2 linked regions of the Lichenibacterium dinghuense genome follow. The main gene of each other region encodes a partner of the protein of the gene in region 2 in a complex. Links are inferred from orthologs where the notes say so. Each region holds a gene or a part of one and is shown on either strand. Other genes may lie near its edges.

The links. Proteins that work in one complex are often made in the same cells at the same time.
Region 1: the proteins of L7N97_RS05705 (region 2) and accD are in contact, whole or in part, in a solved structure (PDB 8UXZ), measured with the Escherichia coli proteins. The link is inferred for Lichenibacterium dinghuense from one-to-one orthologs.

What each region holds. Positions count from the first base shown.
Region 1 is NZ_JAJLMN010000001.1:1,997,832-2,000,831, forward strand. It holds accD (acetyl-CoA carboxylase, carboxyltransferase subunit beta), read right to left. Parts: upstream 1,945-3,000; coding sequence 1,057-1,944; downstream 1-1,056. Other genes in the region: L7N97_RS09685 (bifunctional folylpolyglutamate synthase/dihydrofolate synthase), read right to left, coding at 1-1,048; trpA (tryptophan synthase subunit alpha), read right to left, coding at 1,941-2,801; L7N97_RS09700 (hypothetical protein), read right to left, coding at 2,798-3,000.
Region 2 is NZ_JAJLMN010000001.1:1,181,340-1,189,276, forward strand. What follows is about bases 2,290-5,258. They hold L7N97_RS05705 (acetyl-CoA carboxylase carboxyltransferase subunit alpha), read right to left. Parts: upstream 4,265-5,258; coding sequence 3,314-4,264; downstream 2,290-3,313. Other genes in these bases: L7N97_RS05695 (L,D-transpeptidase family protein), read right to left, coding at 2,290-2,439; L7N97_RS05700 (hypothetical protein), read right to left, coding at 2,631-3,272; L7N97_RS05710 (hypothetical protein), read left to right, coding at 4,453-5,258. Also shown: L7N97_RS05685 (transcriptional initiation protein Tat), read left to right, coding at 1-216; L7N97_RS05690 (class I SAM-dependent methyltransferase), read left to right, coding at 221-865; more of L7N97_RS05695, read right to left, coding at 1,027-2,289; more of L7N97_RS05710, read left to right, coding at 5,259-6,084; L7N97_RS05715 (cupin domain-containing protein), read left to right, coding at 6,164-6,505; L7N97_RS30040 (protein-methionine-sulfoxide reductase heme-binding subunit MsrQ), read left to right, coding at 6,611-7,480; L7N97_RS05725 (hypothetical protein), read left to right, coding at 7,493-7,937. UniProt on the Escherichia coli protein: Component of the acetyl coenzyme A carboxylase (ACC) complex. First, biotin carboxylase catalyzes the carboxylation of biotin on its carrier protein (BCCP) and then the CO(2) group is transferred by the carboxyltransferase to acetyl-CoA to form malonyl-CoA.

The DNA of each region.
Region 1 (3,000 bases), 810 kb from region 2 along the record:
GCATGCCGCAGACCAGCAGGAGCGGACGGGCCTGGCGCTCCTCCATCTCGGCCAGGGCTTCGGCGAGGATGCGGCCGCCCGCGGCGTTGTGGCCGCCGTCGAGCCACAGCTCCGAACCCGCGGGCAGCAGCGCCGGCAGCGGGCCGCGCTTCAGCGGCTGCAGCCGCGCCGGCCATTCGGCCCGGGACAGGCCGGCCTCGTAGGCCGAGGCCGGCAGGTCCGGGAAGGCCGCGCGCAGCGCCGCGACGGCGGCGGCGGCGTTGCCGTGCTGGTGGCGACCGGCGAGGCGCGGCAGCGGCAGGTCGAGGAGGCCTTGGCCGTCCTGGTAGACGAGGCGCCCGCGCTCCTCCCCGGCCGAGAAGTCCTGGCCCGCGAAGACCGCGGGCGCGCCGACGCGGGCGGCCTCGCGCTCGATCACGGCGCGGGCCTCGTCGCACTGTTCGGCGACGACCGCCGGCACGCCGCGCTTGAGGATGCCGGCCTTCTCGCCCGCGATGGCCGCCACGGTGGCGCCCAGGAACTCGCGGTGGTCCATCGACACGGGGGTGATCACGGTGGCGAGGGGGCGCGGCACGACGTTGGTGGCGTCGTAGCGGCCGCCGAGCCCGACCTCCAGCAGCAGCGCGTCCGCGGTATGCTCGGCGAAGAGCAGCAGCGCCGCCGCCGTGGTGATCTCGAAGACGCTGATGCCCTGTCCGGCGTTGACGGCCTCGCACCGCGCGAAGGCCTCGGCCAGGACCTCGTCTGACACGAGCCGGCCGGCGAGCCTGATCCGCTCGTGAAAGCGCACGAGGTGGGGCGAGGTGTAGACGTGGACGCGGCGGCCCGCGGCCTCCAGGACCGCGCGCATGAAGGCGACGGTGGAGCCCTTGCCGTTGGTGCCGGCGACGTGGATCACCGGCGGGAGCCGCCGCTCGGGGTGGCCGAGGCCGGCGAGCAGCCGCTCGATGCGGCCGAGCGACAGGTCGATGCGCTTCGGGTGGAGCGGCAGGAAGCGGGCGACCAGCGCGTCCGCGGCGCCGGCGGGCCCGCCCGCCATGGCTCCCATGCCGGGGACTACTCCGCCGCGGCGGGCAGCGCCGCCGCGGCGGGGCGCCGGTCCATCAGCAGGCCGCAGAGCCGCGCCAGGGTGGCGCGCATGTCGCGGCGGTGCACCACCATGTCGACCATGCCGTGTTCCTGCAGGTATTCGGCGCGCTGGAACCCCTCGGGCAGCTTCTCGCGCACCGTCTGCTCGATGACGCGCGGCCCGGCGAAGCAGATCAGCGCGCCCGGCTCGGCGATGTGCACGTCGCCCAGCATGGCATAGGAGGCGGTGACGCCGCCCGTCGTCGGGTTGGTCAGCACGACGATGTAGGGCAGGCCGGCGCGCTTCAGGCGGTTCACCGCGACCGTGGTGCGCGGCATCTGCATCAGCGAGAACACGCCCTCCTGCATGCGGGCCCCGCCCGAGGCCGCGTAGAGGATGAAGGGCGCGCCGAGCTTCAGCGCCCGCTCGGCGCCGGTCACGATGGCCTCGCCCGCCGCCATGCCGAGCGTGCCGGCGAAGAAATCGAAGGTCTGCACCGCCACCACGGCGTCGCGGCCGCCGAGCTTGCCGACGCCGAGCTTCACGGCATCGCCGAGGCCGGTGCTGGTGCGCTCCTCCTTCAGCTTGTCGGCGTAGCGCTTCTCGGCGCGAAAGCGCAGCGGGTCGGCCAAAACCTCGGCGACGGGGATCTCCTCCCAGCGGCCGTCGTCGAAGGTGGTCGCGAGGCGGGTCTTCGCGTCCATCTTCATGTGGAACTCGGAGCCCGGCACCACGAACAGGTTGTTCTCGAGGTCCTTGTGGAAGACGAGCTGCCCGGAATCCGGGCACTTCACCCACAGGTTCTCGGGCGTGTCCTTCTTGGTGGTGAGGAAGGAGCGGATCTTGGGCGGGACGACGTTGTTGATCCAGCTCACGGGCGGCTCTCCTCGGCCGGCAGGTCGGTCGGAACGCGCTTGGCCGAGCGGGCCCCGCGCGCCAGGCCCTCGACGAAGGCCCGCACGGCCGGCACCGTGGCGGCCGTGGCGTGGCCGCCGTCGAGCGTGCGGGCCAGCACGTCGATGAGCGCCGTGCCGACCACCACCGCGTCGGCGTGGGCCGCGACCTCGGCGGCGGCCTCCGGCGTCTTCACGCCGAAGCCCACCGCCACGGGGAGGTCCGTGTGGCCCTTGATGCGCCGCACCGCCTGGCCGACGCGGCTGTAGTCCGGGATGGCCGCCCCCGTGATGCCGGTGACCGACACGTAGTACACGAAGCCGCTCGTGTTCTTCAGCACGGCGGGCAGGCGCGCGTCGTCGGTGGTGGGGGTGGCGAGGCGGATGAAGTTGAGCCCCGCCTCCAGCGCCGGCACGCAGAGCTCGCGGTCCTCCTCGGGCGGCAGGTCGACCACGATGAGGCCGTCGACGCCGGCCGCCTTCGCGTCGTCGAGGAAGCGGTCGACGCCGTAGATGTAGATGGGGTTGTAGTAGCCCATCAGCACGATCGGGGTCGCGTCGTCGTGGGCGCGGAAGTCGCGCACCATGTCGAGCGTCTTCGACAGGCGATGGCCGGACTTGAGCGCCCGCAGCGCGGCGGCCTGGATGGTGGGGCCGTCCGCCATGGGGTCGGTGAAGGGCATGCCGAGCTCGATCACGTCGGCGCCGGCCTCGGGCAGCGCGCGCAGCACCGCCGCGGAGGTGCGGTCGTCGGGGTCGCCCGCCGTGATGAAGGTGACGAGGCCGGCGCGGTTCTGTCGGGCGAGGTCGGCGAAGCGGGCCTTCATGCGGGCGGTCAAGCGCGGGCTCCTTCGAGGGCGGCGATGCGGGGCTCGTGATGCTTCATGTCGGTGACGAGCGAGTCGACGGAAGCGACGACGACGTATCGCAGTCCTTCGAGCTGGGTCTCCATCGCGTCGAGCCGCGCATCGATGCCGTCGAGGCGCGCGTCGATGCCATCAAAACGCTTGTCCATCGCTGCCATGTCCGCCCGCATGC
Region 2 (7,937 bases):
CTGCAGGCGCGCGGCGCCGTGTTCCTCGCCTGCCACATTGCGCTGTGGGGGCTCGCCGGGGTGCTCGGCTCCTCGGGCCGCGACCCCGACAAGGCCGGGCAGGCCAAGCTCGCGGCGGCCCTCACCGACCACCTCGTCCCTGGCGTGGTGCTGACGCCCGGCGCCACCGGCACGCTGCCGGCCTTCGCCGACGCTGGCTTCCACCTCGCGGTCTGATCCCGTGCCGGACCGCGCCGCCTTCATCCGCCGCAACACCCGGCTCCGGCCCGTGCCGCTGGTGCCGGAGGTGCTGCTCCACGCGGCCGACGACGCGACCGACCTGTGGGCCATGACCGAGGCCGACCTCGATCAGGCGAACCTGCCACCGCCCTTCTGGGCCTTCGCCTGGGCGGGCGGGCAGGCGCTGGCGCGCTACGTGCTCGACCATCCCCAGGAGGTCCGCGGCGCCCGCGTGCTCGACTTCGCGTCGGGCTCGGGGCTCGTCGGCATCGCCGCCGCCCTGGCGGGCGCCGCGCGCGTCGAGGCCGCCGACATCGACGGCTTCGCGCTCGCCGCCATCGCGCTCAACGCGGCGGAGAACGGCGTCGCGGTGGAGGCGCGCGGGGACGACCTCGTCGGCCGCGACGAGGGCTGGGACGCCGTGCTGGTGGCCGACGTCTTCTACGAGCGCGACACGGCGGGCGCCGTCACGCCCTGGCTGCGGAGCCTCGCGCGGCGCGGCGCCCGCGTGATCGTCGGCGACCCCGGCCGCAGCTACTTCGACCCGACCGCCTTCGAGCCCCTGGCCGCCTACGACGTGCCGGTGATGCGCTTGCTGGAGGACGCCGACGTCAAGCGCGGCGGCGTGTGGCGGGTGAGAGGCTGAGGCGGGACGGTGATCTCGGCACGATGAGCTTCGGCAGCGTCCCACACGGCCTGCAACGAGCCTCGTCCTGAGCCGGCCGCGGAGCGGCCGTGTCGAAGGACGAGGCACGTTAGGAGTCGCGCCCCTCCTCGATCTGCTCAGGAGGTCGGGGGTCGCCCCGCCTACTCCGCCGCGGGCGACAGCGCTACCGCGGTCGGATCGAGGCCGGGCTTCCTGGCCGAGGCCTGGGTCCCCGGCTTGGCGGCGGCCGGTCCCGCGGCCTGCGCGGCGGGGGCCGCCTCGGCCGGCGCGTCGGCGCTGCCCATCAGGCGGTCGAAGAAGGCGCGGGTGGCGCTCTTCGGCTCCTCCTTGGCGTAGGCCGAGGGGGCGGCCGCGAAGGCCGCCGGCACCGAGCCGGTCACGTCGGGCATGGTGGCGGGCTTGGCCGAGGCCGTCAGCACCGGCTTGGCGCCCTTGGGAAGGGCTTTCGCCGGGGCGGGCGGGATCGCGGCCGCGGCCAGCGCCACGACGGGCTCGGGCTTCGACAGCCCGTCGCCCACGGACTTGCGCGCGGCGGCGATCTGCACCGCGGCGGGCTTGGCCTTCGGTCCGTCGTCGAGCACGAACTCGGTGGGGGCGGCCGCGATGGCGTCGGGCCGGCTGACCTCGGCGAAGCGGTGCGCGAAGGCGGGGTTCTGGCCGCCGTCCTGGTACACGATGCGGACGGGCTTCACGCCCTCGGCGACGAGCTTCTTGATCTCCGTCTCGTCCTTCGCCTCCTTGTCGGTGAGGGCGCGGGCGACCTCGCCGTCGAGGTCGAGCGGCGGGCAGGCCGATTCGGCGTCGAAGCTCGCGCCGCCCTTGGCCTTGGCGAAGACGTAGTGCTTGTTGCACACGCCCACTGGCGTCTGCATCTTGGTCACCTCGAACTCGTCCGCGCCCTTCTTCAGCTCGCGCCAGAAGGCGATGTTGGGGTCGAGCCGCGCCTTGGCCATGTTCTCGGCCGTCATGCGGAAGGGGAAGCTCTGCATCTGCACCGCGTGCTGCCCGCCCGCGAAGGCTTCCCGCATGATGGCGTAGATCTCCTCGATCTGCCCGTCCGTCATGGAGAAGCAGCCCGCGGAGGAGCAGATGCCGTGCACCATGATGGAGCCGCCGGTGCGGCCCCAGGCGCGGTCGTAGGCGTTGGGATAGCCGACGTTGAACGACAGGAAGTAGGCCGAGTTCGGGTTCATCGAGCCCGGCGTGATCGTGTAGAAGCCTTCCGGCACCTGCCGGTCGCCTTCGCGCATCTTGGGGCCGAGCTGGCCGGACCAGCGGCACATCGGGAAGGTCTTCAGGTAGACGTAGCGGCCGTCCGCCTGCTGCTTCCAGATCTCGAGCTCCGCCTCCTTCTTGTAGGCGCGGATCAGGACCGGCGCGTTCTTGGTCGTCGACTTGGCGGTCATCGACTTGAGCGTGGCCTCGGGGATCGGCGAATAGGCGCGCGCGTTGCCGGTGACGCCGAGGTCCTCGTTGCAGCCCGCCAGAAGCGCCGCGCCGGCGGCCACGAGGGCGAGCCGGCCGAGGATCCCCAACGCGCGTCCTGACCGCATGTCGCCGATGTCCACTGCTCGCGCCCCTGGTCGGATATTTCGCCGGCCACACGGATGCGGTTTTAAGGCTTAAGCCGGCGTTACCGCAACTCGTGGGCGACGATCCCCAAAAGGTTCCAACCCGTTCGGTAAATTTTGAGTCAATCTGCGTCTTTGAGGTGACGCTTTGTCGGCCGACGAGGCCGAGACGGTCATCCGCGCTTCGCGGAGCCGACCGACAGCGTCGTGCTGTGGGAGCGCCCCGCCTCGTGCCAATCCACGATCACCGTGGCCGGGCCGGCGTGGCCGTGCCGGTCGCGCAGGAAGCCCGGCGCGGCCCCGGCCAGACCATCCAGGAGTTCGGCCTTGGTCGGGGCCCGGATGGCGAGGCCGTCCGGGCTGCTGGCGTTCCAGCCGCCCATCTCGCGGTCCTGGGCCGCCGTGACGCGCAGGATGCGCGGCAGCGCGGTCTCGTCCTCCTCCGTGAAGGGCGCATCGAACACGAACTCAAGGTTCTCGTCGTCGAACTGCCCGCCCGGCGCGGCCGCCGCCTCGGGATGGGCGTCGAGCCAGGCCGCGCCCTCGGCGCGGTGCTTCGGCCGGTCGGACAGGGTCCACAGGCGCGCCTGCAGGGCCGAGGCGACCGGCGGCGCCTCGAGCTTGGCGATCAGGTCGCCCACCACCTCGCGGGCGTCCGGCCCGGGGCGGACGTCGGCCCGCCCGCCCTCGCGCTGGCCGCGGAAGGCGGCGACGAGGTCCGACACCACGTCGCGCATCGAGGCCCATTCGCCGGGCGTCATGTCCTCCAGGAGGGCGGAAGCGAAGCGGTCGATGGCGAGGGGATGCAGCGGCATGGCCCCACCTTCCCCGCCCGCGAACCTCCGCGCAAGGGCCGTCAGCGCCGCCCGATCGCCAGGAACTTGTCGGCCCGCGCCGCCTGGATCCGCTCGCGCGACCAGCCGTCGAAGCCCGCCAGCGCGGCCTCGACGGCGTCGCCGGCCGCCGCGATGGCGGCGCCGGGGTCGCTGTGGGCGCCGCCCGCGGGCTCGGCCACCACGGCGTCGATGATGCCGAAGCGCAGCAGGTCCTGCGCGGTGATCTTCATCGAGGTCGCGGCGTCCTGCGCGCGGGCCGGGTCGCGCCACAGAATGGAGGCCGCGCCCTCGGGCGAGATCACGCTGTAGATGGCGTGCTCCATCATGATGACCGCGTTGGCGGCCGCGATCGCGATGGCGCCGCCCGAGCCGCCCTCGCCGATGATCACGGCCACGTTGGGCACGCCGAGCTCCAGGCAGGCTTCCGTCGAGCGCGCGATGGCCTCGGCCTGCCCGCGCTCCTCGGCCTCGATCCCCGGAAAGGCGCCCGCCGTGTCGACCAGCGACACCACCGGGAGATTGAAGCGGTCGGCCAGCTCCATCAGGCGAACCGCCTTGCGGTAGCCCTCGGGCTTCGCCATGCCGAAGTTGTGGCGGATGCGGCTGTCGGTGTCGGAGCCCTTCTCCTGGCCGATGAGGCAGACGGCGCGCCCGCGGAAGCGGCCGAGCCCGCCCACGATGGCCTCGTCCTCGCCGAAGGCGCGGTCGCCGGCCAGCGGCGTGAAGTCCGTCATCAGGCTCCGGCAGTAGTCGGAGAAGTGCGGGCGCTGCGGGTGGCGCGCCACTTGGGTCTTCTGCCAGGGCGTCAGGGTCTTGTAGAGCTCCGCCAGCGCCTGGGCGGCCTTGACCTCCAGCCGCGTCAGCTCGTCGCCGATCGGGATGGCGTCCTCGTTGCTCGCCACCTGCCGGAGCTCCTCGATCTTGGCCTCGATCTCGGCGACGGGCTTTTCGAAGTCGAGGAAGAGGCGCATGGGATCCGGGGACTCGCGGGTTCGGCGGGGCGCGCCGGAGGGGCTCCGCCGCGGAGGCGCGGGACCGTGACGGCTCAGGGATCGCCCGTCAAGGCGCGCCGGCGCGCCCGACAGGGTGAAGGACTGGTAAGGATTCGTCCTTAACGTGCCCTGAAGCCCACCCCTCGGGCGCCGGACGAGACCGCACGATGCCGCCCCTCCCCGCCCCCGCACGGCTCGCCCTGCCCGCCGCCGTGGCCCTGGTGCTGGCCGGCGCTGCCCTGGCGGCGCCCCCACGTCCGGCCGCGCCCGCGGCTCCGGCCCTGGCTACGGCTTCGGCTCCGGCGGCCTACGATGCCGCGCAGGACCGCGCTGCCCTGGCGGTGGCCCAGGACCGCGCCGCCCGCGCGGCCGACGCGATCGAGGACCTCAAGCGCGAGCTCCAGCCGGCCCACCTCACCGACCCGATGCCGGAGGTCGACCGCACCTTCGGCCTGTCGTCGCTGCGCTCGGACTACGCCGACGCCCAGCGCCGCGCCGCCGGCTACCGCGCCACCCTCGGCGACCAGCACCCGACCCTGGTGGCGACCGAGCAGCTCCTCGAGGACCTCCGCGGCCAGCTCCTCGCCGGCACGCGCCGGGCGCTGGCCTCGGCCGAGCGCGACGCCGCCGACGCCCGCGCCGACGTGGCCGCGGCCGAGCGCCGCCTCGCCGCGGCGGCGGCCGTCCCGCCGCCGCGCGCCCTCCCGGCCGGGGCCCGCGCGGACGCCACGGGCACCGTCGCCCCGCTCGCGCGCCGCGCCGCTTCGCCGCTGGCGCTGCCGCCCGCCGACGCGGCGCCGGCCGCCGCGCCGCGCGTGGACCGCACGGGCGCCGCCGCGGCTCCGCCCGCGCGCCATTCCCTGCGCGGCCTCGCCCTCGCGGCCGCCGCCCTGGGCCTGGCGCTCCTCAGCGCCGCCTGGGCGGCCCTGCGCCTGCTGCGCCCGCGCCGGCCGCGGGCCTTCCCGTCCCCGGTGCGCCGGGTCGAACCCGCGCTCGCCAGCGTGCCGGAGCCGCAGCCCATCCCCGCGCCCGAGACGCCGCGGCCCGCGCCCGAGCCGGCGCCGGCCTCCGTCCCGGACGGCGTGCCGGTGCTCGGGCGCCTGTCCCTGCAGGCCTCCGCGGCCCCCTCGGCACAGGCCATGGCGGGGCTCCACGCCACGCTGCGGGCCGCCTTCGGCGAGGCCGCGGCACGGATGACCGTCCTGGTGGCGCCCGCGGCCGACCTCCCCCTCGGCGACGCCGATGCCGGCGCCTTCGCGCTCGCGCTCGCCGCGGCGGCCGCGGGTCGCCGCCCCCTGCTGATGGAGGCCCGCGCGCGCGGCCGGCTGCGCGGCGCCCTCGCCCCCGCGGGTGCCGTGCCGGTCGCGATCGAGGCCGGCGGCGCGGTCCGCACCCTGTACCGGCTCGGCCCCGAGGGCGCCCCCGTCGCCCTGCTGCCGAGCGACCCCGGCGAGGCGGAGGCCGCCGCGTCCGCCGCGGCCCGGCCGGGCGCCGCGCGGCTGCGCGGGCTCGACGCCTTCGACACGGTGATCCTGGTCGGCGACGACCCCGCCGCGCTGGCGCCCAGCGCCGACCTCGTCCTCATCGCGGCGCCGGCCGACGTGCCCCCCGCGGCGCTCGCCGCCGCGGCCCGGGCGCTCGACGGCGGCGGCCGCCCCTGCGGCGCCGTGCTGGTGGAGCCCGCCCCCGTCCCCGCCCCCCGCCCGTCGCCGCTCCCCCGGCGCCGGGCGGAGCCGGCGCCCGCCGCGCGGCTCGGCCTCCGCGGCACCATCCCGCCGTCGCGCCGCCGCGTCGGCTGACCGGCAACCCTCGCCGGAGGCCGGCGTTGGCGTGCCACGGCGGCGGCCGGCGCCGCCGCGGAAACTCGGGGGACGGGCCATGGCGGATGCGAGCGGGGCGAAGGTCGAGGCGGGCTCGGCCGCCGAAGGCCCGGAAGGGCAGAAGTATCTCGCCAGCGGCCGGTCGCTGTCGATGCGCCTGTGGGAAGGCGAGCCCTCCGGCGCCACCAAGGACCCGGTGCGCCGCGACTACGAGACCGTGGGCTACGTGATCGCGGGCCGCGCCGAGCTCGAGATCGAGGGGCAGACGACCACGCTCGCGAAGGGCTCCTCCTGGGTCGTGCCGAAGGGCGCGTCCCACACCTACCGCATCCTCGAAACCTTCACGGCCGTCGAGGCCACCGCCCCGCCCGCCGAGTCGCACGGCCGCGACGCGGCCTGACGGCTCCGCCGGTCCGGTGAGGGGCCCTTCGCCGCGTCGCCTTGATGGCGACGCGGTCGCGCACCACTCTGTCGTCGACGATTCCCCCAGTCCGAGCGATCATCGATGCAGGCGCGCTTCTTCCCCTGGCTGGACCGCTCGGGCCACCTGTCGATCCTGAAACTCCTCGTCTTCGTGGCCCTGTTCGCGCCGGCCGCCTGGATCGCGGTGCAATTCGACCTCGGATGGCTGAACTCCGACACGGTGAAGTCGCTCATCCACGAGTCGGGCCTGTGGGCCGTGCGGATCCTGATCGTGTCCCTCGCCGTGTCGCCGCTCCGGCGCATCGGGGGGTGGAACAAGCTCATCGCCGTGCGCCGCATGCTGGGCGTCGCCGTGCTGTTCTACGTGCTGGGGCATTTCACGCTCTACATCGTCCAGCAGGGCGGCGACCTCGTCCACGTGGCGAGCGAGATCGCGCTCCGGCTCTACCTCACCGTGGGCTTCGCGGCCCTGCTGGGCCTGGCGGCGCTCGGCGCCACTTCGACCGACGCCATGATCCGGCGCATCGGCCCGGCGCGCTGGAACAGGCTGCACACGCTGGCCTACCCGATCGGCGTGCTGGCGCTGATCCACTACATGCTGCAGACCAAGCTCGACGTCAGCGCCCCCCTGCTGCTGGTCGGCCTGTTCCTGTGGCTGATGGGCTGGCGCCTGCTCAACCGCTTCAAGCGCGGCGAAAGCCTGCCCGCCCTCGCGGCCCTGGCGGTCGCCGCGCCGGTCGTGACGGCCCTGTTCGAGGCCGGGTGGTACCACGTCCGCAACGGCATCGACGTGGCCGACGTGCTGTCCGCCGACCTCAGCCTCGACGACGGGCTGCGCCCGGTCTGGCTCGTCCTGATCGCCGGGCTCCTCGTCGTGGCGCTGCGCGTCGCCCGCCCGCTCTGGAGCCGCCGCCCGCAGCCCGCCCGCCGCCTGCGGGCCGCGGCCGAATGAGGTTTCCCTGATATGCCTCCGCGCACCGACCGCGCCGCCCAGCGCGAAGCCCTCCTCAAGCTCGGCGCCGCCGTGGCCGAGGAGATGCGGGCCGGCCACGGCGGCGACACGGCCGGCACGGTCGGCGACGCGCTGGCCGCCATGCCGCAGGCGACGCTGGAGATCGTCGGGCTCATCGGCCGCGAGGCGCGCCGCCGCCGCCCGGACGCCCACCTCGTCGCGGCCCTCGCCTTCATGTGCGGGCAGGCGCTGGAAACGCTGCGCTACGGCGTCGAGCGCCAGGACCCGGACGCGGCCGCCATGCTCGACGCCGTGCGCGGCCGCCTCGTGCGCGAGGCCCGCTCGGACCGGGCCGACGCCGGCGTGCTGATGCTCGTGACCAAGCAGTTCGCGGTGGCCAAGCTCGACATCGGCGAGGAGCTGCGCGGCGCCATGGGCGACATGCTCGACGAGCAGT